2 regions of the Actinoallomurus bryophytorum genome follow, and region 1 is predicted to be linked to the other one. Evidence: riboswitches for the same ligand, from Rfam matches in the RefSeq annotation. Region 1 holds a riboswitch; the other holds the start of a gene.
The links. A riboswitch is a leader RNA that binds a small molecule or an ion and turns the genes downstream of it on or off. The one in region 1 is predicted to bind cyclic di-AMP.

Region 1 (14,474 bases):
CCAGGCCGGGAAGCGGCTCGCGCTCTACCGCGACACCAGCGGGCGGCTGTCGTACCGGTTCATCGCCGAGCCGCTGCGTGGCGCACCGTCGCTCCTGCTCGTCGAGTACTACCGGCTGTCCTCCTTCCCGGCCCGCTACGGCGCCGGCCGTACGATCAAGACGTTCTCCCTCCTGCCGGGCGAGAAGACGCGGATCCGGGTCAACACCTACAAGCGCAGCAGCCAGACCGTCGCGCAGTCCTCCTCGATCCTCGACTCGACCAGCCAGGACACCGAGAGCGAGTTCGAGCGGAGCGTCCTGGCCGAGCAGTCCAGCCAGGACGCCTCCAGCCGCAGCCTGGAGTACTACGCGGAGGCACAGGCCGAGGGCAAGGCGTCGTGGGGCTGGGGTAGCGCCAGCGTCCAGGCCAGCGGTGGCGTCAGCGGCGCCTCGAACGCCACCCGTGAGGAGTTCGCCAAGAACCTCACCAACGCGGTAGCCCAGAACGCCGCCCGAGCGTCCTCACGCCGCGACGTGGAGATCGACACCAGCCTCGACACCAAGCTGGAGGCAGGCGAGGAGGAGGCCGTCGAGCGTGACCTGGAGAACATCAACGTCTCCCGGACCCTCAACTTCGTCTTCCGGCAGATGAACCAGGAGTTCGTCTCCGTGCTCCACCTCGTGGACGTACGGGTGGCGTACTTCAACGGCTACGGCGAGTCGCGTATGGAGGTTCCCCTGCCTCAGCTGGAGGACCTGCTGGACACCTACATCGTCAGCGAGCGCCACGACGCCGTACGCGACGCGATCGTCGGCGAGCTGCAGGCCATCACCGACTACCGGGGCCAGGAACGTACGGACTTCGTCCAGTCCAGGACCCTTACCGGCGAGGACGACCAGCAGCCCATCACGTACCTGCGCGTCAACCCGGACGCCGTGTCGATGTACCGGCCCGGACCCGACGCCGCGCCGATCAACGTTCCCGGCGTCATCGTGGCCGCCGAGTCCCACGTCATGCGGACCGACGGCGTGGTGGTCGACACCTTCCTCGGACTCGGCAACGCGCTCGACGACTACTCCACCGGTCTGCAGACCGAGACCGTACGCGCCGAGCAGATCGAGAACGGCCGCCGGCAGGCGGAGCTGGACCGTCTCCAGCTCGCGATGCAGCTCATCCGCGACAAGAACACCGACGGCGCCAAGCTCTACCAGCAGCTCTTCCCGACCGTCCCGATCATCAACCAGATCGAGCAGGCCGCCATCGGCACGCCGAACGGCCAGACCCAGCCCGCCACCCGTAGCTGACCGGCACCATGGCCCGACCTCGCCGCCGGGCCATGGCGTCCGCGCGAACCGATGATTGGAGATGCCGTCATGTCCGAACAGATGCCCGAGATCATCATTGATCCGCCGAGCACCGGCGGCGCGAGAGCCCTGGCCGCAAGGGAGAGAGCGACGTCGAGGAGTTGCCTCGAAAGAATGACTGCGGCACTGGAATACATCACGAGTTGCGTGCGGGGTGAGCAGGAAGAAGAGGATGAGGAGGAGCTCGTGATCAGCGGGCCCAGCGGCAGCCGCCCCGCGGACAAAACGCCGCTGGCGAATTCCGCACAGCTCGCCCTCGAGTTCCTAAAAGACCCGGCAGCCGTACTGGGGGAAGGCCATTACGCCATGACGACGTCCTCGGACTTTCTGGATGAGGCCATCACCCAGACCGCTCAGCTCCCCGCGAACGAGCAGGGCGGCCCGGACTACTACCTCATCGAGCAGACGAGCAACGCCACCGTCGGCTTCTACGCGGAGCATCCGAGCTACCCGCAGGTGCGACGCATCGAGGTCGAGGAGGCCGAGAAAGAGGGCGCGCCGAAGATGTGCTTTCTGCCCTGGCATGACAGCAAGCTGACCTACTGCAAACTGGAGAACGACGCTCATCTCGTGCTGACGGGGCCTCTTAACGGCTGCTCCGTCTTCGTGGTCGAGGTCGCCGTCGGCGAGGATGGGAAGGAAACCTATCTCTTCCACGTGAACGCGAACAGCTCCGGAAGCGGCAGCTACTCCGAGGCGCAGAGAGCCAAGTTCGACGCCGCCCTCGTTCGTCTGTGGCCGGACAGAAAGCGAACTCTCACGCAGCAGCTCAAGTTCACAGACTACGGGCCCAGGCAAAAAGGCATGGAGGCGGAGGCCGTCGTCTACGGAACGAGACGCAACGACGACTGGCGGTTCTCCTACTACGTCATTGACATCAACAATAAGGAATGCAAGCTGAGGGACGGCACGCCCAGCCCCCTGCCGGCGGGGTCGGCCAAATGAGGTCAACCCGACCGGGGCCGGCCGCCAGGACCTCGTCGGCCCTCTCGCAAGGGTCCGCGGCGGGCTCGAAGTGGTGTACGTCGCAGGCCACGTGACCGAGCAGGCCGCGGAGGGTGTCGCGTTCGGCGGGGGTCAGGGCGCCGAGGGCGGCACCCTCCGCGTCGCGTACCCGGCGTACGAGCTCCTCGAAGGTGCCGAGGCCGGCCTCGGTCGCGACGACCGGCCCTGTCCCCGGGGCCGGTCGCTCAGGGGTAATCGACGACCAGATGCTGGATTATCTTGCACCGGCGCACATGCCGCTTGCACATGGCGGCCGGTGTGACCGTGTTGCCGCCGACATTGATATTTCGAATGTGCTGAATGTCGTTGCTGATGCTTGGGCTGTTGATGACGAACGAGTTCCTGTTGTGCCGGCCGTTCCCGAGATTGCCGACGGGACCGCCGCTGCCCTGGGAGATCGCGGATGAGGCGACGCCGGCACTCGCGTCCGCCTCGATCGACAGACCGGCCCCCAGAGCGAGCGCGACCACACCCACGCGAGCCAGCGAGTGCAGCCTCCTGTGCGGGTCCACGGTCGCTGTGCTGGCGCATCGATAAGCCACTCGAACATTCCCGTCTGCCGGACTGTGAATGAACGGACGCCCTCGTGAACTAGATATAGGGCATAAGTTCGTATTCCCCGCCGCCCGCGCATTGATGACAGTCTGGATAATTTTGGCACAGATGATTGCCTCATCTTTGCTCTCGCACCGGCCGCCACCGGGAAGTAACGCGCACATAAGCGACGGCGCCGTGCCGGAGGGGGCGAGAGGACATGGAGGACGGCCCTCTCGATCCCGGAAGATGGCCGCTGCGGCGCGTGCCGCGTCTGCGGTGGGCGGCGCAGTCGCCCACGGCGGGGCAGGCGGATCCGGCGGTGATCACGGCGGCGCTCAAACGGGCCCAGGCACGGCCGTCGGGCAACTGGTTCGTGGTCGCCGCGAGTGGCGACGTACGCGCGGACCGGCCGTTCGGCACCCGGGTCATGGGCCAGGAGCTCGTCCTCTGGCGGGACCGGACGGGGCTGCCGGTCGCGGGACCGGGCGCCTGCCCGCACCTCGGGGCGCCGCTGGCGCGGGGCCGGGTGGACGACGGCTGCCTGACCTGCCGATGGCACGGGCTGCGGCTGCCCGCCGAGGGCACCGAGGAGTGGCGTCCGCTGCCCGCCTACGACGACGGGGTGCTGCTCTGGGTGCGCCTGGACCGGTCCGGCGGCGAGACGCCCCTGCCCGAGCCGGTGGCGGCGGCCCGGCCACGGCCGGAGAGCGGAGTCGGCGCGGTCGCGCGCCTGGCCGGGGTGTGCGAGCCGGGTGACGTCGTCGCCAACCGGCTGGATCCCTGGCACGGCGTCTGGTTTCATCCGTACTCCTTCACGCGCCTGCGCGTGGTGTCGGTGCCGGACGCCGCCGACGACCGGTTCCTGGTACGCGTGACGTTCCGCGTCGGCCCCTGGCTGGGCGTTCCGGTGCTGGCCGACTTCAGCTGCCCCGAGCCCCGTACGGTGCTGATGCGCATCGTCGAGGGAGAGGGCGCGGGCAGCGTGGTCGAGACGCACGCCACCCCGCTCGGCCCCGGCCGGGACGGCCGCCCGCGTACGGCGGTCGTCGAGGCGGTGATCGCCGTGTCCGCGCGACCGGGCTTCGCCGTGGCGCGGACCGCCGCGCCGCTGCTGCGGCCGTTGATGCGGCGCGGCGCGACCCGCCTCTGGCGGGACGACCTCGCCTACGCCGAACGCCGTTACGCGCTGCGCTCCGGCACCACCTGACGCTTTCTCTGCCCGCCGCCCCCACAAGGCGGCGTGTCATGCCGTGAGGCGCCCGGCGATCGTGGCCAGCCGGTCCAGCGCGGCATCGACCTGGTCGAGGGGAATGCCGGGCGCCGACGGAGCCCGCGTCCACGTCAGGATGGACGTACCCGAGACCCGCCACGCCCGTGCGGGCCCGTCGAGCAGCACCGGCGCCAGGTCGCCCAGCGCCCTGTCCGCCCACACGGGGTCGCCGGCGTCGACGTGGAAACGCTCGTCCACACGCGGATCGCCGATCGTGACACCCGGCCGCGCGAGTGGCACCGGCGTGCGAGGCGTCACCTGCACGCGCGGCACCGGAGCAGGCAGGTCCAGCAGGGCGGCGATCCAGTGGCGCGAGTTCTCCCGGCCACGGCGGCCGAAGCCGTCATCGAGGATCTCCTGCTCCCGCGTGTACGCGAAGACGATCGCGGACCGGTCGCGGTACACGCCGCGCATGACGTCCGACAGCCGGTGCCGGTGGCGGCCGAGCACCGGGTACGGGAACGCGTCCGGGGCACGCTCGGGCAGGTGGAACGGCTCACCCCGCAGGCGATCGAGGAGCGCGCCTTCCTCCTTGCCCGAGGCGGCGAAGGTCCAGCCGCGCTCCGCCGCGAACGCCCGTGTCGCGCGGAGCCGCCTGCCGAAGCCGTTCATGAGTCCCCTCCGTGACGATCGGCCTGAGCCGGCCACCGCCCGACCCGGCAATGGTGACCGCGCCGGCGTACGGGACGCGACGCGGTGAGGTGCATGGAACGACACTCACAGACCCGCGGGCACCGGCGGAACGGCCCCGCCGCGCCACCGCGCGGGAACGAGCCGGCCGCGCAACGGCACGGTCGTCAGCGGATGCCCGGCCAGGCCCCAGCCGGACAGCAGCAGGTTGGCGGCGTGCCAGCCGGTCGTCGCGGCGCGCTCCATCAGCGCCACCGGCAGGTCGATCCGTACACCGTCGCCGGCCAGCACCAGCCCCGGTGCGGGTCCGGCCACGGCCGGCCGGTCGAAGAACGTCCCGGGGGCGAACAGCGGGCAGTCCTCGTGCCACTCGGTGAACTCACCCACCTCGCCGGCGCGTGCGGTCTCGGGGTAGACCTCGTGCAGCCGCCCCAGAAGACGAGCCGAGGTCTCCTCACGCGGAGCCGAGACGGCGTAGGCGTGCAGTTCGACCACCGAGCCCCCGGCGCGCAGGGCCCAGGCGGCCGCGTCGCGGTCGTACCGCTCCAGCACACTGATGTTGTCCAGCGGCGCCAGGCCGCCGGTGGCCAGGAAGGCCGGCCGGTCCGCGGCGACGGGCCGGTCCAGCCACAGCCGCCGGACCAGGAACGGCGGCGCCGTGCGCAGCGCGGCGATCCGCCGCCGCCATCGCGGCGTGCCGAGTGCGGGGGAGGCCGCGACGAGCTCGCGCAGCGCCGGGACGTCGAGGGCGAGCACGACGGCGTCGGCACGTACGTCCTCGCCCCCGATCTCCACCGTGAACCCGTCCGGTCCGGGGCGCACGGCGCCGACCGCGGTCCGCAGCCGCACCCGGGCGCCCAGCGCGGCCAGGCGGTCGCCGAGCGGTGTCCACAGCCCGGACGGCGGCACGCGCGGCACGTCGAAGAGCAACCCCTCGGCGGAGCCGAGGAAGTACAGGTGGAACATGACCGCCAGCTCGGCCGCGGAGAGCCGGTCGGGCGGGGCGAAGAAGCTGCGCGAGAACACCTCGAAGGCCAGATGCCGCGCCGCCGCGGGGAACCGCAGCCGCGCAAGGAACTCCTCGGCGTCCATGTGGTCCAGCCGCCGGTACGTCGCGGGCACGCTGACGTCCGCGAGCGGCAGCGCCGCACGCGCGTCGAGGCGCAGCAGGTCCCGTGGTGTGAAGGTGGGGCTACGGGCGGCGAAGGCGAGGGCGTTCCACGGTGGGGTGCGGGGCAGGGCGCGGAAGGTGTCGACACGCCCCGCCGCGTCCAGCAGCGGGTAGTCCGGCACCGGGGCGAGCAGGCGGAGGCCGGGGTCGGTACGGCGCAGCAGCGCCCGCAGGTTGTAGTACTGGCGGAAGAAGGCGTGGAAACCACGGCCCATGCTCACGCTCGTGCCGTCGGGCAGCGTCTCCGTCCAGCTGCCGGCCCGGCCACCGAGATGGCCCTGGCGTTCGCACAGCTCCACGGCGACGCCGCGTTCGGCCAGGGCGGTCGCGGCGGCGAGCCCGGCGATCCCGCCGCCGACCACGACCGCGCGCGGACGCCGGGACAGCAGCCGGGCGTCGGGCAGCCCCGCGGGCGCCGGATGCCGCACCCGGCGCCGGTCCCGGCCCTCGGCACCGCCGCTCATGGCCGCCGGCCACGGAACGCGTGCACGATCCCACGCTGCCAGCCGCTCATCGCCGCGGTCCCGACGTCGGCGAACCCCGTACGGCGCAGCCGGTCCGCGAACGTCTCGGGACGGTCGAAGTCCAGCGCGCTGCGCCACAGATAGCGGTACAGGCCCGCGTCGCCGGTCATCAGCCACCCGGCCGGGATGATCACGCTCCAGCACACCGTGTGCCAGACCAGCCGGGTGAGGGGGTCGTCCCGTACCGAGTAGTCGTGCACGACCAGCGACCCACCGGGCCGCAGCAGGGCGAGCAGCGTGCCGAGGGTGGTGTCCGGGTCGGGCAGGTTGCGGATGAGGTACGCGGCGAAGATCCCGTCGAAGGGTTCCCCGGAGAGATCCTCGACGCGGCGGTGCGTGAACTCCACGGTCGCGGGCCATGACTTCGCCCTCGCACGCGCGAGCATGCCGGCCGAGGCGTCCAGGCCGACGATGCGCGCACGTGGCGCCGCCGCCAGCAGTGCCGCGGTGGAGGCGCCGGTCCCGCATCCGGCGTCGAGCAGCCGTACGCCGTCGCCGCCTTCGGGGAACCGGAACGCGCGGGCGGAGCGCCGCAGGTGGGCGTGGTACCCCGGGTTCGCGCCGACGAGCCGGTCATAGGCAGGGGCGCCCCGGTCGAAGGCGGCCGTCACCTGCTCGCTCACGTGCCCTCCCGGCGGTCCGGCGTACGGTGCCAGGCGAGGAGGGTGGCCGTGACCAGGGTGAAGCCGAACAGGAAGTCCTCGACGGGGATGTCGAACGGGACCCGCAGCCCGCTGAGCTGGTGCGGGTCATAGACGACGACCGGTGCCGACAGCTTGGTCAGCCAGCCGTCGACCGCGACCTGGAAGCCGAACACGATCGCCATCGTGATCCAGTAGTGGCGCTGCCGGAACAGCCCCGTTCGCAGCCGGAGCAGCTCGATCGCGACCACCGCGGCCACCGAGGCGACGGCCGGCAGTGTGTACCCCAGCCCGTTCACCGCGCGTCCTGCCCGTACGGCTGCCGGACCGGTGACAGCCGCCTTACGGTCTCGAAGGTCAGCACGGCGCAGACCGGGACGACGAGGAAGAACAGCGCCTCCTCCAGCGGCAGCGACAGCGGCAGGGCCAATCCGGTGACGTAGCGCGGGTTGTAGCTCCACACGCCGGCCGCGATGGCGATGACGTCCCAGCCGGCGAACACCGCCGCGACGGGCAGCACGGAGCGTGTGAGCCGGCCGGGCCGCCGGTAGACGCGGCTGCCGGACAGCTCGAGGGGCAGCGTGACCGCCGCGCATCCGGCCAGCAGCAGCAGATACTGCAGGTGGTCCATGGTCGATCCTTTCCGCACGTACGGGCCGCGGGTCACGGCAGCTCACGGGCTGGGCGCGTACCGGCGCGCGCCCACAGCGCACGCGTCAGCGCGCTCCCGGCGAGGGTCAGCCGCCGGCCGGTGCCCACCGACACACGGCCCGCGAAGACGTTGTGGTCGCGTGCCTCGATGCGCTCCAGGATGTGGGCGTAGAGGGTGCAGGCCGTTGCCACGCAGGGCCGGGACGCCGGATGGAGCAGCGCGATGGCGGGACGCGCCAGGTCGTAGACGGCGCGGGTCCGGGCGATCTGGTCGGCGAGCGCGCGCCGTACCCGTGGCTCGGGGCGCCCGGTCTCCCGGCAGCGGGCGAGCAGGGTGCGGTCGACCCCGTAGACGGCGAGCTCGTCGGCGGGCAGATACAGCCGGCCGCGGTCGAGGTCCTCGGCCACGTCGCGCAGGAAGTTGGTCAGCTGGAACGCCCGCCCGAGCGCCGCGGCGCCGGGAGCGGCCTCGGCCGGTTCGCACACCGTGCCGAGCACGGGCAGCAGTTGCAGCCCGATCACCTCGGCCGAGCCGTGCATGTACTCCCGTAAGGCGGCCCGGGTCGGATAGCCGCTGACGGTGAGGTCCATCCGCATCGAACGCAGGAACGCCGTGAACAGCGCGCCGTCGATGCCGAACCTGGTGGCGGTGTCCACGACGGCCGCGAGCACCGGATCCTCGCTGCGGCTCCCGCGCAGTCCGGCGCCGAGAACCGCCTCGAGGCCGTCGAGCCGGGCCATGGTCTGGGCGGCGTCCACGCCCGCCGCCGGCTCGTCGACGAGGTCGTCGGCGTAACGGGCGAAGCCGTACAGAGCGTGGATCGCCGGTCGCCGGGCGGGCGGCAGGAGCCGGGTGGCCAGGAAGAAGGTGCGCCCGTGCCGGGCGTTGAGCGCCCGGCACCGGGCGTAGGCGGCACGCAGCGAGGGATCCGTGATCCCAGCGGCGTCCAGCTCCCGGCCCGTCATCGGCCACGGTTCATTGGTCCCTCACCGCTCCTCACTCGCTCCGCGTCCGGCTTGCCTCGCGGCGCCGGTGCCGGTTCCGCGGCACGTCGCGGGCGTGCGACGGGCATGCCGGTGACCCGGTCGGCGGCCAGCCGTCCCGACAGCAACGCGGTCGGGATGCCGACGCCGGGTACGGTGCCGCAGCCGGCGAGCACCACGTTGTCCGTCGTACGGGGCAGATTGGCGGGGCGGAACGGCCCGGTCTGGCCGAACGTGTGCGACAGGCTGAACGGCGTGCCCGCGATCAGCCCCTGGCGGCCCCAGTCGGCGGGCGTCAGGACGTGCAGGATCTCCGCCTCTCCGCCCAGCCCGCACCGGTCGGCCGCGAGGCCGGCCACCTCGCGGGCGTACGACGCGCCGATCCGGTCCCAGTCGAGATCGCCTCGCGCCAGGTTCGGAGTGGGGGCGAGGACGGACACGAGCTGCCGCCCGTACGGGGCGAGCGCCGGATCCGTGGCGGTGGGCCGGGTCAGCGCCAGTGAGGGGTCGCGCATCAGGCGGCCGTCGCGGATGAGGTCGTCGAAGGTCGTCCGCCAGGCGCGGCCGAACAGCAGGTTGTGGTGCGCCGTCCCGCCGGGGCCGGGCACGCTGAGGTGCGCCACGACCGCCGATGGCGCGGCGACCAGCGGGTACGGCCGTCGCGGGACATGACCGAGCAGCCGGTAGGCGGTCGTGAGCTCGCACGTGAGCACGACGGCGTCGCATTCGATCCGCTCGCCGTCCGCGGTGTGCACGGCGGTGACCCGGCGATCGCGGCGCTCCAACCCGGACACGGTGATGCCGCAGCGGAGGTCCACACCGGCGTCCGTGGCGGCACCGGCCAGGGCGTCGGGCAGCGCCCGCATTCCGCCGCGCGGGAAGTACACGCCGCCGACGGTGTCCATGTAGGCGATCACCGCGTACAGCGCCGGTGCGCGTCGTGGCGACAGCCCCGCGTACAGGGCCTGGAACGTGAAGACCCGGCGCAGCCGCTCGTCGCGTACGAACCGGCCGACCGCGCGGTCCCAGCGTCCGAAGCCGCCCATCGCCGCCAGGCGCGCCAGCCCGGGTGTCAGCAGGCCGAGCGGAGAGTCGACGTTCGCGGCGATGAACCTCGCGTACTCCACCTCGTACAGCCGGGTCAGCCAGTCGCGCAGCCGCGCGTACCCGGCCGCCTCGCGCGGTCCGGCGAACGCGCGGACCTCCTCGGTCATGGCCTCGCGCCCGGTGCGTACGTCCAGGGAGGTCCCGTCGCAGAAGTAGGCGCGGTACGCGGGGTCCAGCCGGGTCAGCGGCAGCCGGTCGGCCAGTGAGGCGCCGACGGCGCCGAGGGTCTCTCCCACGATCTCCGGCATGGTCAGCACGGTCGGCCCGGTGTCGAGCCGGTACCCGCCCACGTCGCGGCGCCCGGCCCGCCCGCCCGGGACGGCCTCACGCTCCAGGACCGTCACGGTACGGCCGCGACCGCACAGGTGCAGGGCGGCGGCCAGCCCGGAAAGTCCCGCACCGACCACGACGACATGGTCGGTCCTGCCGAGGACGCTGCGCATGTGGCAACGAATACCCCGCTGACCAGGTCGTTTACACGACCTCCCAGGCCATGATTGCGCCGGGACCGAGCCGCGCGGCACATGGTTCGGGGCCCCTCAGGACTACGAGGGGCCCCGAACGCCCCCCAGGGGGGAAGGGGGGCGGGAAAGAAGGTTCTTACTTCTCGGACACTCCGGTCGCCATGTCGTAGCCGGTGCCGGAGTGGCGGTAGACGGGGCCGGTGCCCAACTGGAGCACCTGAAACTTGATCGGGACCGAGTTGGACCGGGTGCCGGTGAGGTACTGCATCATCTCCTCGGACAGGTCGACGATGGCCGGCGGGTTGTGCTGGGCCACCGCCCACTCCGCGGGTCCGAAGTCCTCGACCACGCCGACGGCGCTCTTCTTGCCGATGGTGACCTTCACCTTGGTGCCGAGTGGCCAGTAGGGGCTGGCCAGGGTGTGGTACGACATCGGCTTGCCGGACGCGGTCTGCGCGTCCCAGAACGATGTGCCGGTGGAGATGCCGCCCGGCAGCGCGGCGGCCTTCTTCTCTGGCGCGTGCGAGGGCAGCTTGAGCCCGTGGCCCACCTCGCCGGGGACCAGGCCGGAGACGCCTCTCGACGCCTCGACGGTGCTGGCGCTGGCCGCCTTGGCCGGCGGAGCCTCCGTGTGGAGGACGGCGACGGAGAGCCCGGCGCCGACCACGGCGACTCCGGTCACCGCGGTCGCGATCGTCTTGGCGGAGAACCGGTCGAAAGTGTCACGACGGAAATTGATCATGGGGGGAAATGCCTCTCAGCACAGGGGGATTTGGGGGGATGTGCAGGCTGAACACACCGGTCGGCGAGCGGCCGGGGAGGCGTGGGTCAGGCGTTGTCGGAGCTGTACTCGGGGTAGCCGTAGCCGACGACCGACGACACGTCACGGGTGCGGATCTTGACGGCGTTGTCGGTGTTGCCCTCGATGGTCTGGATGGTGCCGTTGTGGTTGTCCTTCATGACCATGCCGACGTGGTCGATGCTGTCGATCGACTTGCTGCCGCTCCAGGAGAAGAACACGACCGCGCCGGGCGTCGCGTTCTGGCCCCAGCGGCCCTGGTCCTTGAACCACTGGGCGTGTGTACGGGTGAACGCGTCCGCGCCCATCCCCTTCACACCCAGCTGCGCTCCGATCCAGGAGACGAACATGTCGCACCAGTTGGCGTTGGCGTAGTCCGAGACCTTGCCGCCGTCGCGCTTGACGCCGCGCTCGGCCCAAGGGGAGGAGACGAACCACTTCTGGAACTTGGTGCCGCCGCCGAGGGAGTCCTCGGTGACACCCACCTGGGCGGAGGCGAGCTTCAGCGCGTCCGCCGCGGTGGGCGTCCAGGCACGGCCACCCTTGAGGGCATTGGTAATACCCTTACCGGGCAGAGGTACCTGCGCCACAGGGTGCGGCGCCTTCGAGGGCGCTGCGGCACGGGGTACCACCGCCAGCGCTCCGGCTGAGATCGCGTTGACCTTCTGAGATGAGTGGGCAGGGGCCGCCGCGATCAGGCTGATCGCGGTCGCACCGGCCGCCGCGACGCCCGCGAGGGCTCCGCCGAACTTGGTGGCCTGCATTACACGGCATGACTTCGTGTGTCGACCTGACACGATGGGGTACTCCTTCGCTTCCATGCCGCTTACCGGGTTAGCTGACGGGTTCGGGCGTGGAAGCTGCCCTACGGCGCATTGGGGATGCGTCGATTCACCCCAGTGGTGCGGTGGGTCCCCGGTTCCGCGATGGCGGATTCAGCGGGAGCCGTCCGTGACATGGACGGCTCTTTAAGAGACAGGGGGAAAGGGGGGCCGCGATCGATCCGCGGCCGATGTATTCAGGTCTAGGGGGTCTTGTACGACATGGCGTGGGTCCTTACTCCAGACGCCTACCGGGCTGGCTGCGGTTCGGGCGTCAGAATCGCCCTACGGACACGCTGGAGGCGTGCCGACTCACCTCAGGAGACACATGGGGTCCCCGGCTCCGCCTGCTCAGGCGGATGCGGCGGGCCGCACCGGCATCAGAGGTGATCCATTAGGGGGGATCCCGGGAGATGCGCGGGAGCGACGCGTTTCTTGGATATGAGCCGCCTCGGCCCTGGAAGGGGGGCCCCTCTCACGCTTCCTCGCGTGCCGCACGTCTCGCGTGCTGGTGGGCAGGCCCTGGCCGGCGGATATGGTTCGGACGACGCATGGGGGGCGTCGCCGGTCAACCGAACATAGCAAACATATTTCGGGCCGTAAAGGCCAAATATGGACATGCACCCCATCTGACCTGGGAGAAGATCACGGGCCGGGCGTCCAGACCCCGGATCCCCGGCGAACAAAGGGGTTTCAGCCGACGGCGGCTTGATCACCCAGCGTGATGATCTCATCGTGGCGCTGGATGATGATCTCGGCCAGCTCCGGCGCGGGGCCGAGCGCCGCCGAGACCGCCTCCGCCCCGGCCGCGAGCGACTCCTCACGGACCTTGTCGGCGAAATGGCCCGGAGCGAGGAAGTAGGAGGCGACCGCGACCCGGCGCGCACCGTCCTCGCGCAGGGCGCGTACGGCCTCGGCCGGCGTGGGGCGCGCCGCGGAGGCGTAGGCGGGGACCACGCGCCCCCAGCCGCGCCAGCGCCGCGCCATGGCGTTGATCGTCGCGTTCGCCGACGGGTCGCTGGAACCCGCCGCGGCCAGCACGAGGGCCGTGCCGGGGTCGGGCGTCACGCCCGCCTCGGCCAGCCTGCGCTCCAGGGCCGCGGTCATCAGCGGGTGCGGGCCCAGCGTGGCGCCGTACCGCACGCGCAGCCAGGGATGGGCCCTGTGGACGTCGGCGAGCGCGCCGGGGATGTCGGTCTTGCTGTGGTACGCCGAGGTGAGCAGCAGGGGGAGCACGACGGCCTCCCCGGTGCCTTCGGCGGCCAGGGCGCCGAGCACCTGCCCCGGGGCCGGCGGAGCGTGGTCGAGGTAGGACGTGAGGACCCGCAGACCCGACCGGCGGCGTACGAGGCCGAGGAGCTCCTCGACCGTCGCCGCCGCTCGCGGGTCACGGCTGCCGTGCGCCACCGCGACCAGCGGTGCGGTGGACACGGACGGCCTCAGAGGTTGATGCCGCATTCGGACTTTCCCGTGCCGGCCCACCGGCCGCTGCGGGGGTCCTCACCGGGCGCGACGCGCTGGGTGCAGGGCTCGCAGCCGATCGAGGGGTACCCGTCGTACTGCAGCGGGTTCACCAGGATGCCGTTGTCCTCGATGTAGGAGGTGAGCTGCTCGTGCGTCCACCGCGCGAGCGGGTTGACCTTGACCTTCCCGCGGGCGGCGTTCCACTCGACGACCCGCGATCCGCGCCGGTGCGAGGTCTCCTCGCGGCGGATGCCGGTGATCCATGCGAGGTACGGGTCGAGAGCGCGGTTCAGCGGCTCGACCTTGCGCAGATGGCAGCACAGGTCGGGGTTGCGGCCGTTGAGCCGTGGCCCGAGGTCACGCTCCTGCTCGGCCACCGTCCGCGACGAGGTCACGTTCACCACGTTGATCGGATAGACGAGCTCGACGGCGTCGCGGGTGCCGATCGTCTCGGCGAAGTGGTAGCCGGTGTCGACGAACAGCACGTCGATACCGGGCCGGATCTTGGCAGCGATGTCCACCAGCACGGCGTCCTTCATCGAGGACGTCACGCAGATCCGGTCGCCGAAGGTCGCGATGGCCCAGCGGACGATCTCCTCGGCCGGCGCCTCCTCGAGGGCGTCCGCGGCCGACTCGACGATGTCGGTGAGGTCGAGTGCGGCCGGCGCGCGTTCGAAGGTGAGGGTCATCTCCTGGCCTCCTTGTGCTCGCCGGACGGCAGCCCGGGATCGGTGGCGGCGCTCAGCGCGCCCGTACCCACGTACCGGAGCCGGAACGCGCGGGTGCAGGCACGGCAGTGCCAGCCACCGTCGCTCTCGTACGGCTCCAGGTCCTCGTCTCCGCAGTAGGGGCAGTAGAACGGAACGGCGCGTTCGGTCATGCGAGATCCCCCTGCTCGGCTCGCTGGACCCAGTCGGCGAAGGACTCGCCGTCGGTCTTTTGCTTCTGGAACCTGCGGAGCACCCGCTCGACGTAGTCGGGCAGCTCGTCGGCGGTGGTCTTGAGCCCACGGACCTTCTTGCCGAAGGCGCCGCCGATCGAACCGCCGAGGTGGATCTGGT
Region 2 (14,474 bases), 200 kb from region 1:
AGAAGGCCAGCGGCTACACGAAGTACGGCGACTGGTACGGCAAACACGTCGACAAGGACGCCGCGTTCAAGACCGCTCCCTGGTGCGACATGTTCCTCGCCTGGGCGGCCGACAAGGCCGGAGTCGAAGACTGGGCGGGCGAGTTCGCCTCGACGCCCCAGCACGCGAACTTCTTCAAGAAGCACAAGGCCTGGGGTCACCACCCCGAGCCGGGCGCCATCGTCTTCTTCTCGTGGAACGGCGGGAAGAGCGTCGGCGACATCGAGCACGTGGGCATCGTCGAGTCCGTGCACGGCCGCACGCTGCACACCATCGAGGCCAACCACAACGACCACCTCGGCCGCGCCACGCGTGACGTCAGCCAGGTCGTGGGTTACGGCTACCCCTCGAAGGTGAAGGTCAAGGCGGCACCGGCCGACCAGAAGTACGTGCCCAAGCACTCCGCTCCGCCCCCGTCGGCCGAGGCCCTCACCCAGCAGCCGGGCACACCGCAGTCCGAATTGCAGACGACCGCGCAGCACGACTCCGCGCCGCCGCTGCCGGACCAGCAGGCCGCCCTCACGGGGTTGCTGGCCGTCGTGGTGTTCGGCACGGTGGCACTGGCGCTGAGCAAGTCCAAGGTCCGCGTCCCCATGCCGGCGGCGCCGAACGTACGCGTCCGCAAACGCGGCAAGCACCACCGCACACCCGTGGAGCTGCCCGCCGAGGTCAGCGTGGCCGATCTGGACCTCGCCGAGTCCAGTACGACGATCATGCCGATCCTGTCGGCAGAGGCCGCCGCACTGGCCGAGGACAAGGAGTTCTGGGGCAAGATCACCGAGCTGGAGGAGGACGTCGAGCTGGCGTTCTGGGACACCCTCCACACGGCACTGTCCCAGCCGAGCTCCGCAGAGTCCCTCAACGTGTGAACCCGAGCGGGCCCTCCTCACGACGAGGAGGGCCCGCTCAGTTCTGACAGGCACCGGCGACGAGCCCGCGGCTCCCTCGCGTGAACGCACGCGCCACCGAGGCATCGACGACGCGGCGTCCATCCACGCGCTCCGGCCGAGTGGCCGTCGCCTCCTGACCGACGAGCAGGCGCTGCGGCTCCCGAGAAATGCGGAACCCGATTTATGGGGCTCGCCGCTGGATTCTCCAAGGTGGGTAGTGCGGAGAGGGATGGCGCGTTCCCGCGCCTCCACACACCCGCGGACCATCAGGATGCGGCCTCCGATCCCGATGCCGGCGAACGCATGTTGCGCCATCTCGCGCGGTGTCCCTATCCGTTCGGGTGGCAGGCACTGGCCCGCAATCCGCGTACGCCCGCGTATCTGCTCGGTGAGCTCTGCTCGCGGCGCGACAGCACGTGGAACGGCAACCGGTTGCTGCGGCTGGTGGTCGAGCACCCCAACGCCGATCGCGCGGTTCTGCTCGGCGTGCTGGACGAGCTCGGAAACCGGCTGCGGACGTCGACGAGCCGGCCGTACGCGGCCGTACTTCTGCTCGCGGGCCGGCCGGAGCTCATGCCGGATGAGGTGCGACATCTGGCGGCGCTGCCGGGCGCGTCAGCGCGTATGCGAGGCGGCCTCAGGCGCCGCCTCGCCCGGCGGGAGTCCACGAGTGGCGGATGAGTCTTCACCCGAGGGCCTGAGCCCTCCTCCGGCCGTGGATGCGCCCCGGTCGTTCCGGACGGGACCTTTCTCCTGTTCTCGTGCTGCCGTTGATGATCGGCGGCCTCCAGAGCGTCCTGACGCCGCGTGCGACCGGCAGGGCGCATGTACGAAACGACGGTGGATACACCCCACCAAAACCCTGTGTTCGACTGCGTACTAGGAGTAATGGGCCAGGTCGGTATCACCCACAGTGACCATCCTCAAAGACGGGAGGCCATCTCCGCATGTTCGGGTTGGCCATCCCGTCACGGTCCGTTAATGTCCAGCGGTGTCACCGGCCGGTAACAGGCCGGACCGCCGAATCGTTCGCCGCGCAGCCAGCGCGCCGACGAACCGGGGACCCATTCGCGGAGCTTCAGGGGCTCTCCCCCGCTCCCGGTCCCGGGGTGAATCCGTAACCGGTAGGGCTTCTCCTTGCCCGAACCCGTCAGCTAACCCGGTAGGCGGCCCAGGAGAAAGAGGAGCACCTGAATGGAGCCTTCGCGATCCGCGAAAGCGCATCATAGGAAGCACCGCACGGGCAAGACCGTCGTCACCGGCATCCTTCTCGTCGCCGGACTGAGCGCCCTGCCGGCACGGCACGCCGGCGCCAAGCCGGCTCCCGGTATCGACACTCTCCGGCAGCAGGCCGGCCAGCTCAACACGCAGCTCGAGCAGCTCACTGAGCAGTACGACGGGCTGCGGGTACGGCTGCAGCAGGCACAGCGTGCCGCGGAGGTGGCCAAGGCGACCTCCACCCGCGAGACCAAGGCGCTGAAGAGCATCCAGCAGCGCGTCGGCAGGCTCGCCGCGCTGCGCTACATGCACGGCGGCACCGACGAGGCACCGGCGCTGTTCGCCGCGCCGGACCCGCAGGCGCTGCTGGACCAGGCGGCGACCCTGCACTACTTCACCCAGCAGGACGACACACAGGTCCGGCAGCTCACCCAGGCGATCCAGACCGCCGAACACGCCTGGCAGAACGCCCAGGTCCACGCCACTCAGGCGGCTGGGCTCAAAACACAGCTCAAGCAGAAGAAGGCGACCATCCAAAAGACCCTCGACAAGGTACGCAAACCGCTGCTGAAGGACGCCGTCGAGCGTGCCGGGCGTGGCGAGAGCGTTCCGGTGATCCCCGGGGGCCCCACCAAGGCGATCGGCGCCGTACGCGCGGCGCTGTCGCAGCTCGGCGTCCCGTACGTCTGGGGCGGTGCCACGCCGGGCGGGGGCTTCGACTGCTCCGGCCTGACCATGTGGGCGTACCGCCAGGTCGGCGTGAACCTGCCGCACTACGGCGGCGACCAGTGGAACGCCGGGGTCCACGTCTCCCGCAGCCAGCTGCAACCGGGTGACCTGGTGTTCTTCTACTCCGACATCCACCACATGGGGATGTACCTCGGCGACGGCAAGTTCGTGCACGCGCCGCACACCGGGGACCGGGTACGCGTCGCCGACCTGGCGACCCGGCCCTTCGCCGGCGCCGTACGCATCGTCTGAACAGGCGGGGGCCTCGGGACCGCGAGGGGCGTCCCGAGGCCGTGGAGCCCGTACGGACGGGACCGCGGCGCCCGGCGGCCGGACCAGGCCCGGCCACCTGCCGCCGCGCGCCGCGGGCTCCTACTTGGTCGTGCGGTACATCTCCGCCACCATGAACGCCAGGTCGAGCGCCTGCCCGCGGTTGAGCCTCGGGTCGCAGGCGGTCTCGTACCGCTGGTGCAGGTCGTCCTCGACGATCTCGTGGCCGCCGCCGACGCACTCGGTGACGTCGTCGCCGGTGAACTCGAGGTGGACGCCGCCCGGATGCGTGCCGAGGGCGCGGTGCACGTCGAAGAAGCCGGCCACCTCGTCCACCACGTCGTCGAACCGGCGGGTCTTGTAACCGCTTTCGGCCTCGAACGTGTTGCCGTGCATCGGGTCGCAGATCCACGCGACCTGTGCGCCGCTCGCGGTGACCTTCTCCACCAGCGGGGGCAGGTTGTCGCGTACGAGCTTGGCGCCCATCCGGATGACGAACGTGAGGCGGCCCGGCTCGCGCTGCGGGTCGAGCGCGTCGATCAGGGCCAGGGCGTCCTCGGCGGTCGTCGTCGGGCCGAGCTTGACCCCGATCGGGTTGCGGATGTGGCGCATGAACTCCACGTGCGCGCCGTCGAGCTGCCGGGTGCGCTCCCCGATCCACAGGAAGTGCGCCGAGACGTCGTACGGCAGGCCCGAACGTGAGTCGATGCGGGTCAGGGCGCGCTCGTAGTCGAGCAGCAGCGCCTCGTGGCTGGAGTAGATGTCGACCCGGTGGAACTCCTCGGGGTCGGCGCCCGCGGCGTTCATGAACGCGAGTGCACGGTCGATCTCACCGGCGAGGCGCTCGTAGCGGCGCCCGGCCGGGCTGTTGGCCACGAAGTCCTGGTTCCAGGCGTGGACCTGACGCAGGTCGGCGTACCCGCCCTGGGTGAAGGCACGGCAGAGGTTCAGCGTCACGGCGGCGGCGTGGTAGGCGCGCAGCAGGCGTCCCGGGTCAGGGGCGCGCTCCTCGGCGGTGAAGCCGAAGCCGTTGACCATGTCGCCGCGGTACGCCGGGAGCTCGACACCGTCGCGTACCTCGACCGATTTCGAACGCGGCTTGGCGAACTGCCCCGCCATCCGGCCGATCTTCACGACCGGCACGCTCGCGGCGTAGGTCAGCACGACCGACATCTGCAGCAGCGTCTTGAGCTTGTTGCGTACGTCGTCGGCGGTGGCGCCGGAGAAGGTCTCCGCGCAGTCGCCGCCCTGGAGCACGAACGCCTCGCCGCGCGCGACGGCGGCGAGCTGGCCGCGCAGCAGGTCGCACTCGCCCGCGAACACGAGAGGCGGGAGCTTGGCGAGCTCCGCGGCCACCGCGTGCACCTGCGCCGGGTCGGGCCATTCGGGCTGCTGGGCCGCTGGACGTGATCGCCACGTGTCAAGGAGGTCCACGAGTCCCAAGGGTATCGACCACTACGCCATGCCGGGGCACGCGACCATGCACAACGCGATGTCGTTGCCCAGGGCTTGGCCGGAGTTTTCCGGGTTGATCACTGCGGCTACGGCCGACGCGAAGGTCTGCGATGATGGGCCGACTCCCCGCAGGCAGCCGACCACGCATGAGGTTCTTACATGAGCACCACCAGCCGCGCCTACGACATCTGGCTACGCAAGCCGGAGGAGGCCCAGCAGCTCCTGGAGTCGAAGCGGTCCGACCTCGACGGTGACGGGCTGTCGCTGTTGTCCTGGCTCGTCCTCACCAACGAGCGCGACGACCGCAAGGCCGAGCAGCTCGCCAACACGGCCGTCGCGGCCGGTGGCGACACCCGCTTCGCCACCGCCGCGCTCTCCGAGGTGCACAAGTGGCGGGGCGACTACAACCGCGCCGCGGAGATCGTCCGTGCCGCGCGCGAAAAGTACCCGACCATCCCGTGGTACGCGCTGACGCTGGCCGACATCCTCAAGGACGGCAACCGCATCGACGAGTCCGAGGCCCTCCTCGAGTCCGTCGTCAACGACCCCCAGCTGCGCCGGCACGCGCTGAAGCGGCTGTCGAAGTGGGCGGTGGACCGTGGCGACAACGTCCGCGGTCTGAAATACCAGACCGAGCTGATCGCGCTGGCCCCGGACTACCTCGTGTACGCCTCGGACTACACCCTCCTGGCCCACCTGCGCCTCGAGGCTGGCGACCCCGCGGGCGCGCGTGACGTTCTGCACCGTGGCGCCTCGATCTACTCGGGCAACGCCCAGATCAGGGAGATGCTGCACCGGCAGTTCGGCGAGACGCCGCCGGCGAAGCCCCCGACCGTCGCCCCGGTGGACGAGCGGACCGTCGGCGCGCGCCGCATCCCGATCAAGACCAAGATGATCACGCTGCGCAGCGGCATCCTCCCGATCATCCAGGAGGCCACCAACGGGCAGCTTCGGCCCGACGACATCCTCGCGCTGTCGGAGAGCCCGGCGTCGGCCGGCCAGGGACGCATGATCCCGCTGGAGATGATCACGCCGGAGGGCATGGCCAAGCAGCTCAGCAAGTTCGTCGGCAAGATCGGCCCGCTGCACAGCCCGGCCGGTATGCAGGGCGCGATCCTGGAGGCGGGCCGTACGAAGGTCCTGCTCGGGGCCGCCGCCGGCGCGGCCGGCAAGCTGGTCGGCAAGCGCGGCTGGTTCTACCGCGTCGCCGGGCCGGGCGCCGCGATGATCGACGACGTCGCCGCGGCACTGCCGCCGCACGACCACCACCTGCTCTTCGGCCCCGGCCGCCCGGACAAGCTGTCTGAGGACCTGTCCGCAGCGCTGGGCTGCCACGTCTGCGTCGTCGACGCCAACAACCTCACCGGCGCGTGGGTGGTCGGCGCGTCGGCGGGCGTCGACCGCAAGTGGGTCGAGAAGGTCCTGTCGGACAACCCGGCCGGCAACGAGGACGAGCAGACCCCGATCGTGCTGATCCGCAAGATCTGACGACGAGACGGCGCGCCGCCACGGCTGTCCGGCGGCGCGCATCGTCGTAGGGTTTTCCTCCTCGCTCGCGCCTTTCGCCGGGAGGCCGGCGAGCCGGCCCGACACGGCGCCCCAGCCACCCGCGCGGGGCACCTGCGGCATCGCACGATCCCCTGAGCCGGTGGCGGACCGGTCCGCCACCGGCGCCCCCCGGCAACCCCCTCGCGGGACACCCGCCTTCACCCTCGGCATCGCACATCCCTCTGGAGCCGGTGGCAGACCCGTCCAGCACGGCCCAGCCACCTCCGCCCGGGCACCCGCCTTCACCCTGCGGCTTCGCGCAAATCCCCGAGCCGGTAGCGAACCCGTCCCCCACCACACCCCAGCCCACCCGCCGTCACCCCCGGCATCACGCGATCCCCCGAGCCGGCGGCAGACCCGTCCGGCACGGCACGGCAGCCATCTCCACCTCTCAGCGCCCGGTTTGACCAGGTCAAATAAGGTATCCCGCATGGGCGGGCGGATGGTCGACAGGCGTGGGCGGCGGGTCGAGGTGATCCTTCTCGACCGCTGTGACGGTGGCGGCATCCGCCCGTGGATCCGCGTCTCGTGGCGGGGAGTCCTGCTCGGTCCCGGCTGTGACCGTGGCATGGGCAGCGGTTACTACCGCCGGGTGGAGGACGCCCTCGCGCTCGTCGACGCCGAGAGCCTCGTCGAGATCATCGAGTTTCCCGGGCCGTTAGGACGGACCGGTCCCGTACCGGGACCGGAGATCCTCGGCCCGGCCGGCAGGAAGGCAGACCCGGCCTGCACGAGGGCAGGCCCGGCCCGCACGAGGGAAGGCCCGGCCCGCACGAGGGCAGACCCAGTCCGCACGAGGGCAGGCTCCCGCCGGGCGGCGGGCTTGCGGCGGTCATCCGCCTCCCCGCCCGGCGGGCGCTCACCGGTGCGCGGCGCCGATGGCCTCGCGCGCGGCGAGTGCGATCTGTTCGACGTGCCACTCGCTCAGGCCCTGGTGTACAGGGAGGGCGAGCATCTGGTGGCGCAGCGGCTCCAGCTCGGCGTAGCGCTGACGGTCCAGCAGTGGATGCGGCACCGGCCAGATCTCGATGGACCGTACGCCGCGCTTCTGCAGCTCGGCGATGGTCCGGTCGCGCTCCGGCACGCGTACGGGGAAATAGAGCGGCGCGACACCGTCGGGCAGGCCGCGGAAGCGGTCGAGGCAGACCTCGGGCAGGGAGTTGAGCAGGATCTGGTAGTTGCGGCGCCGCTCCTCACGGATCCGCGCGCCGTCCGCGCCGTGCACGGCCCACTCGGTCATGCGCGAGGCCTTGGACGCCGCGCTCTCCATGTCGGCGACCTCGAGGTTCCACTCGCCGATGACGGTCTCGGTGAGGGTGCCCGCCTCGACCGCCTGCTCGGTCTTGCTGACCTTGCGGAAGACCTTGGTGGCGGGGGCGCGCAGGACCCCGGCGCGCGACTGGGCGGCCCAGCCCATGCCCTGGGAGGCGATCGAGCGTGCCATGCCCTTCCACGGTGGCCGTCCGGTCGCCTCGATGGAGCCGCCGCGGATGAGCACGGCGCCGCCGTCGGGCACGCCCAGCGACTTGCGGGGACAGAAGATGGCGGCGTCGCCGCGCGAGCCGATCGCGCTGCCTCCGTCGTAGGAGAACAGCGCGTGCGCGGCGTCCTCGATCACGCGGGTGCCCGGCGGCACGGGCGGCATCGGGAAGCCGTAGTAGGAGATCAGGTACGTCGCGTCGGACTGCTCGGCGGCCCGCATCAGGTCCTCCTCGTCGACCTGAAGCGTCGGGAAGACCCGGTAGAAGATCACCTCGATGCCGGCCAGCCGAGCCGCCTCGACCTCCGAGCCGCAGTGGTAGGCCGGCATCGCCAGCCGGTGGCCTGGCCCGAGACCGAGGGCCTTCAACGCCAGCCAGATGGCGCCGCGGCCCAGATGGGTGAGGGTGAGCCCGTCCGAGTCGAACGGGAAGAGCCGGGACCGCCGCGTCACCAGGGAGGCCGGCTCGAGTGGCGGATAAACGCTCATCAACGGGTCGCTCATAGTGGCAACACCTTACTGGCCGACATGGGGTTGGATATGGGTTCGCCGGGCCGACGAAACTTCGCGGGCCCCGGGCACGTCGTACCGGTCAGAGGTGATGAATGGACCTGTCCACTCTCGGCGACGTCTGGCATGACGTCGTCGGCACGCAACCGCATCCGCCATGGTGGCTCGTCACGCTCACCGGAGTGGCGGCGCTGGGGGCGGTCTCGGTGCGCTCGGTGTGGCACGTGCTGCGCAACGTCGTGACCATCGCGCACGAGGGCGGCCACGCGGTCGCCGCGCTGGTCACCGGCCGCCAGCTGCACAGCATCCGCCTGCACTCCGACACCTCGGGCGTCACGGTGTCGAGCGGCAAACCGTACGGTCCCGGCATGATCCTGACGGCCTTCGCGGGGTACGTCACTCCCCCGCTGCTGGGCCTCGGCGCCGCCGGGCTGCTCGCGGTCGGACACATCACCGCCCTGCTGTGGGGCGGCATCCTGCTGCTCGCCGCGATTCTCATCCTGATCCGCAACATGTACGGCGTGTTGTCGGTCGTCACGACCGGCGCGGTGTTCTTCGTGGTCTCCTGGTTCGGGTCGTCGACCGTGCAGGCGGCGTTCGCGTACGCCTTCACGTGGTTCCTGCTCCTGGCGGGCGCGCGGCCCGTACTCGAGCTGCAGAGCAAGCGCGCGCGGGGCCGCGCGCCCGACTCCGACGCCGACCAGCTGGCCCGACTTACGGGCATGCCGGGACTGATGTGGGTGTTCGGGTTCGGCATCGTCGCGGTCGTGGCGCTGGTGGCGGGCGGTGTCTGGCTGCTGCCGTCGTCGCTGCCGCAGCTGCCGAACTGGTGACTCACTTCACCTTCTGCCCCTTGTCGGCGTCGATGACGTACCAGGTGGTGCCGTTCGAGGCGACGCCCTGGCCCTTGATGTCACGAGGCTCGGCGTCCCTGGTCGAGTAGTAGAGCGGCCAGCCGTTGTACTCCACCTGGACCGGGCCGTCGGACCGGCCGATCGTGCCCAGCCAGGCGGAGTTCACACCGGGCCCGGCGTTGATCTGGCCGTTGGTGAACAACGGCGGCCACTCCTTCGTACAGGAGCCGGTGCACATGGACTCGAAGTCGGCGTTGTCCTTGGCGGACACGTAGATCGTCCGGCCCTGGCCGTCGACCAGGATCCGGCCGTAGCGCGTCTCCCGGGTGCCGATCTCCAGCGGGACGGTTCCCGGTGCCGGCGACTCCGGGCCCCCGGTCGATGACGGTTCTGGTGCCCCCGTCGGCGGGGGTGTCTCCGCCGACGGGGACGACTCGGGGACGGGCGACGATGGCTGGGCGTACCCGCCCGAACGGGGCAGGGCCGGTTGCCTCCCACCGCAGCCCGAAGCGAACAGGCCGAAGCCTGCCGTCAGCACGCAGGCGACACTGACTGCCTTGCGCATGTGAGTCCACTCCTTCGCACGGAGACGTGAACGGAGTCGACGATCGCGGTGGCGGCGCCGCCCGCGGGCGTGGCCGCCACCGGCGAGGCTTCTTCGGCCTGCTTGCGGCTACTTCTTCTCGAGCTTGTCGCCCTTGCCCGCGTCGACGACGTACCACTTGGCGCCGAACGCCTCGAGACCCTGGCCGAGCATGTCGCCGGGCTTGGTGTCCTTGGCGTAGTGGTAGAGCGGCCAGCCGTGGTACGTGACCTGCTTCGTACCGTCGGACCGGTCGGTCATGCCGAGCCAGGACGCGTTGACGCCGGGGCTCGCGGTGACCTTGTCGGTGGTGAGCAGCGGCGGCCAGGCCGTGGCGCACTCACCGGTGCAGGTGGGCTTGCCGGCCTTGTCCTTCTCGAACAGGTAGAGCGTCATGTCCTTGCCATCGACCAGGATCTTGCCGATGCTCACGTCCTTGGTCTTGACCTCCGCCGGACCGGTCGGCGTCATCGACGCCACGGGCGGCGAGGACTCCGTTCCCTCGGTGGCCGGCGGCGAGGACTCGGGCGCCTCCGTCTCCCCCGGTGATTCCATCCCGGGCGATGACGGCTGGGCGAAGCCGCCCGATGACGGAACGGCCTTGTGCTTGCCGCCGCAGCCCGTCATGAGCATGCCGAGGCTGGTGGCCAACACGCAGGCGGCCTTGACTCCCTTGCGCATTTCTGTCGCTCCTTTCGCACGGTGACGTGGAAGGCACCAGCAGGCGCAGCGACGTAGTCCGCCGTTATGCCCCAGGTTCGCCATAGGCGGGAACGTCTGGCCTGCTTGTCGAGGCCGTCCCCCCGTGTGCCCCCGCACCGAGGTCCCTGCCCGCCCGTTGTTAAATGGGAACCGATTCATTTCTTAACTGAACTTGGGAAAGCGCGGCGTGACATGACGATCCCGAGCGCCGGAATCAGGAGTTCAGCTCTTCCAGCCCTTGTCGGAAAAAGGCGAGAGCGGTCTGCCGCTGGTCGTCGGCGGCGAGGAGCGCGCCGTAGGTGAGGGACGCGCCGCCGAAGGTGGCGTCGGCCCAGAAGGCGCCGCTACGCCTCTGCCACGGGGACACGTAGAGGTAGGGCTCGGGGTGGGCGTCATCGCCGGGGGAGGCGCCGTAGGAGGCACGCCGGCCGGCGGACTCCTCGCCCAGGTCAAGAGCCGGGTCGAAGTGCTCGGGCCACAGCTGCACCCGTCCGGGCGCCAGGGGACGGCCGTCGAAGCGGAGCTGTTCGAGCACCGACCAGGCGAACCCGAACCAGGCGCCCAGCGCCTCGGCGGCGGCAGGGTTCACCGGCAGGTGGGTGTCCGGGGCGGCGGGCGTCGAGGGGCTGTAGACGTCCGGCGGCATCCCGAGGGGTACGCCGGCCAGCATCGCGGCCTCGCCGAGCGTCGCCGGGGTGTGCGAGGTGCCGTCGACGACCAGCCGTCCGTCCTCGACACGGATCTGGCGGCCGGTGCCGAAGTACGGGGTGCCGAAGCCGTGACGGGTGTACCGCAGACCGATCTTGCCGTTGGCGGCGTAGCGTGCGGCCCCGACGACGTGCTCGGCCAGCGCGTGCAGCGAACGACGCGTGGCGACGAAGGCGCGCGGCAGCGGGGCGAGGCGGCGCCAGGCGCCGAGCCAGCGATCGGCACAGAAGCCGGCCAGACCGGGCCGCTCGCGGGTGAGCTCGTCCCAGCTCCGCCCCAGCCCGCTGACGGGCGTGACGAGCCGGACACCGTACGGCCCGGCCAGCGGATCGTCGGCGAACCAGGGCGGCACCATGACGGCGGGCGGGGAGGGCTCCAGCACCCGGACGTCGTACTCACCCCCGAGCAACTCCCACGCTTCCCGCCGCGCGTTCATCGGCCCCCCACCGTCATCGTCCGCCCACCGAGGATCGCCCCCGGCCGAGGCCCGCGGCCGTCGAACGGCGGGGCCGCAATCGGGCTCACGGCCGACCCCACTCGGCCACTGCGATTCCCGCCCCTGACCACATCGTCCGGCCCACCAGGGCGCGGTGTGAGGGCGGCCTCGGAGCGTTGCGGCGTCGCGTTCGGGCGGGTGTCGTGCCGCCCCGGCGGAATGTCGGCGGGCCGGGGTGTGGCCGTAGGCCGGGTCCCGTGCTCAGGGGGCTTCTCGCCCGGCCCGGCAGGGCCGGGGCGGTGAGCGGCGCGTAGCCCCGGCACCCATCTCACCGGGACGCTCCGGGCAGGGCGCGGCTTTTGCCGCCGGGCGCGGTAGTGGGGCGGTGAGGCGTCGGCCTCGCGTGCGGACGGGTCACGTGCCGCCTCGGCGGGCCAGGGGGCCGGGCCGTCCCCATGCGGGGATTCTCAACCGGCCGCGAGTCCGGCGGCCCGTACGGGCGGCGGCGCCGAACGGCGCGTAACCTCGGCGCCGCCCTCACCCGGACGCTCCGGGCAAGGCGCGGCTGTTGCCGCGGAACTCGGCGATGACCTCACCGTCGGAGCGGCGGACGGTCACGTCGTAGATTCCGCTGCGGCCGAAGCGTGCGCGTTCCACGGCGTCGGCGGTCAGTTCGTCTCCCGGCCGCGCCGGGGCGACGAACACCACGTCGGCCGCGGCGGCGACGGTCACGACCTCGTACGTGTTGCAGGCGAAGGCGAACGCCGTGTCGGCGAGGAGGAAGACATAGCCGCCGTGCGCGATGCCGTGGCCGTTGACCATCGTGTCCGTGACGGTCATCCGCGCGCGGGCGCGGCCCGCGGCCACGTCGGTGATCTCGATGCCGAGGTGCTGGGACGAGCGGTCGGACGCGTACATCTTCTCGGCGCAGCGGCGCGCCACCTCATCCGCCTCCGTCACGCTCACCAGTGGACCACGCATCGATGATCAAGGGAACACCCGGCGCGACCACGACCACCCCGACATTCTCTACCTGAAATGTCGGTATATGGTGATCTGCGCACCTGCCCCAGCCGACGACCAGATTGACGTAAGGAGCCAACACCGAGCATGATGCTGACCGTGTATCGGAGCAAGCCCCTCGTCGCTCGCCTGCACGTCGATCTTCGACGGCAGGCCAGCGCGCTGTGCGCGACCTGACCTGAGTCTCCGTCCCTGACCTCCGGGCGCATCGCGCCACCGGTTTCGGTCCTCCTCCTTCCTGGTCAAAGTCACGTCTGTCATTCTCAGTGCAGTCGTGTCAATGTCGCAGTCAACGCGTGAATGAGAACCTCTGATGCGAAGAAGCTCCACCCTGCTCGCCGCCGCCTCTGCCGCCGCTCTCCTCGCCACCGGCGCCGCCGCCTGCTCCTCCAGCGACTCCTCGAACGGCTCCGGAAGCAGCGCGGCCTTCGACCCCCACAACTGCCAGGGCGGCACGCTGTACGTCCTGAACCAGTCCGACGCCACCTCCCACCACCTCGACCCCGCGCGGATCTACACCTCCGGCGGCGGCTCGATCACCTCGCTGATCTTCCGGACGCTCACCACCCGGCACCGCGTGCCCGGTCAGGCGGGAGACCAGGTCGTGCCCGACCTGGCGACCGACACCGGGAAGGCCAGTGACGGCGCCAAGACCTGGACCTACCACCTCAAAGACGGGCTGAAGTTCGACGACGGCACACCCATCACGTCCAGGGACATCAAGTGGGGCGTGGAGCGTGCGTTCGCGCCCGAGCTGCCCGGCGGCATCCCGTACCTGCGTGACTGGCTGGCCGGCGGTGCCGACTACAAGGGCCCGTACAAGGGCAAGGAGCTGGACTCGATCCAGACGCCGGACGACAAGACGATCATCTTCAAGCTGCGCAAGCCCGAGGGCGACTTCCCCTACGTCGCGACGGCGACGCAGTTCGCGCCGGTGCCCAAGGCCAAGGACGACGGCACCGGGTATGAGAAGCACCCCGTGTCGAGCGGCCCGTACAAGGTGGTCTCCCACGAGCAGGACAAGAGCCTCGTGCTGGCCCGCAACCCGTACTGGTCACGCACCCTGGACGACCAGCGGCTCGCCTGCGCGGACCGGGTCGAGGGGACGTACGGCCTCAACGCGGCCGTCATCAACCAGCGGCTCAGCTCCAGCGCCGGCAAGGACGCGAACGCGATCACCGTCGACACCGACCTGTCCCCCGCCGAACTCGCTCGGATCTCCACCGACCCGAACCTGAAGAAGCGCGCGGTCAAGGGCGAGTTCGGCGAGACCGACTACATCGCCTTCGACACGAAGGTGAAGCCCTTCGACGACATCCGGGTGCGTGAGGCGATCTCCTACGCGATCGGCCGCCAGTCGGTCGTCAACGCGGTCGGCGGCAGCTCCCTCGCCAAGGCCGCGACGACCTTCCTGCCCGACCAGGCCGCGTTCGGCTACCAGCCGTACGACTACTTCCCGGCCGGCCCGAACGGCAACGCCGCCAAGGCCAAGGAACTCCTCGCGCAGGCCGGGCACCCGAACGGGCTCACCATCACGCTCGCCCACCGCAACGCCGACTACAACCACGACGGCCCGGCCGTCGCCACCGCCATCCAGTCCTCGCTCAAGCAGGCCGGCATCACGGTGAAACTCAAGCCGTACGACGACGCCGGCTACGGCGACACGGTCCAGAAGCCCTCCACCGAGCCGGGCATGTTCCTCGCCACGTGGGGTGCGGACTGGCCGACCGGCGGCCCCTTCCTGGCTCCGATCTTCGACGGGCGGCAGATCCTCAAGGACGGCGGCAACTTCAACGCCTCCCAGCTGAACGACTCGAAGGTCAACACCGAGTTCGACGCCATCAACACGATCACCGATCCCGTACAGGCCCGCCCACGCTGGGGCGCCCTGGACGCCACGATCGGCAGACAGGCACTCACCGTTCCGCTGATCCACCCGATCTACATCCGGCTGACCGGCAAGAACGTCAAGAACGCCTACCTGGACGAGTGGCGTGGCTCGTACGACCCGGCGATGGTCTCGGTCAAG

Region 2: linked by a shared signal. The riboswitch ahead of FB559_RS28850 (C40 family peptidase) and the one ahead of FB559_RS27855 (CHAP domain-containing protein) in region 1 are both predicted to bind cyclic di-AMP.

Annotation. Positions count from the first base shown of each region.
Region 1 is NZ_VFOZ01000001.1:5,938,411-5,952,884, forward strand. It holds gene FB559_RS27795 (hypothetical protein) at 1-1,285, shown strand, start outside; gene FB559_RS27800 (hypothetical protein) at 1,355-2,290, shown strand; gene FB559_RS27805 (hypothetical protein) at 2,536-2,826, opposite strand; gene FB559_RS27810 (Rieske (2Fe-2S) protein) at 3,105-4,094, shown strand; gene FB559_RS27815 (hypothetical protein) at 4,131-4,769, opposite strand; gene FB559_RS27820 (FAD-dependent oxidoreductase) at 4,875-6,422, opposite strand; gene FB559_RS27825 (class I SAM-dependent methyltransferase) at 6,419-7,105, opposite strand; gene FB559_RS27830 (lycopene cyclase domain-containing protein) at 7,102-7,422, opposite strand; gene FB559_RS27835 (lycopene cyclase domain-containing protein) at 7,419-7,754, opposite strand; gene FB559_RS27840 (phytoene/squalene synthase family protein) at 7,787-8,740, opposite strand; gene crtI (phytoene desaturase family protein) at 8,737-10,308, opposite strand; gene FB559_RS27850 (RlpA-like double-psi beta-barrel domain-containing protein) at 10,466-11,071, opposite strand; gene FB559_RS27855 (CHAP domain-containing protein) at 11,158-11,892, opposite strand; cyclic di-AMP (ydaO/yuaA leader) riboswitch at 11,936-12,079, opposite strand; gene FB559_RS27860 (sirohydrochlorin chelatase) at 12,643-13,407, opposite strand; gene FB559_RS27865 (phosphoadenylyl-sulfate reductase) at 13,389-14,102, opposite strand; gene FB559_RS27870 (PDDEXK family nuclease) at 14,099-14,293, opposite strand; gene FB559_RS27875 (nitrite/sulfite reductase) at 14,290-14,474, opposite strand, start outside.
Region 2 is NZ_VFOZ01000001.1:6,139,305-6,153,778, reverse strand. It holds gene FB559_RS28860 (CHAP domain-containing protein) at 1-908, shown strand, start outside; gene FB559_RS28855 (hypothetical protein) at 1,233-1,610, shown strand; cyclic di-AMP (ydaO/yuaA leader) riboswitch at 1,938-2,112, shown strand; gene FB559_RS28850 (C40 family peptidase) at 2,124-3,128, shown strand; gene FB559_RS28845 (class II 3-deoxy-7-phosphoheptulonate synthase) at 3,249-4,580, opposite strand; gene FB559_RS28840 (tetratricopeptide repeat protein) at 4,761-6,089, shown strand; gene FB559_RS28835 (DegT/DnrJ/EryC1/StrS family aminotransferase) at 7,009-8,133, opposite strand; gene FB559_RS28830 (M50 family metallopeptidase) at 8,235-8,972, shown strand; gene FB559_RS28825 (COG4315 family predicted lipoprotein) at 8,974-9,558, opposite strand; gene FB559_RS44885 (COG4315 family predicted lipoprotein) at 9,667-10,257, opposite strand; gene FB559_RS28815 (hypothetical protein) at 10,493-11,422, opposite strand; gene paaI (hydroxyphenylacetyl-CoA thioesterase PaaI) at 11,960-12,403, opposite strand; gene FB559_RS28805 (putative leader peptide) at 12,533-12,622, shown strand; gene FB559_RS28800 (ABC transporter substrate-binding protein) at 12,759-14,474, shown strand, end outside.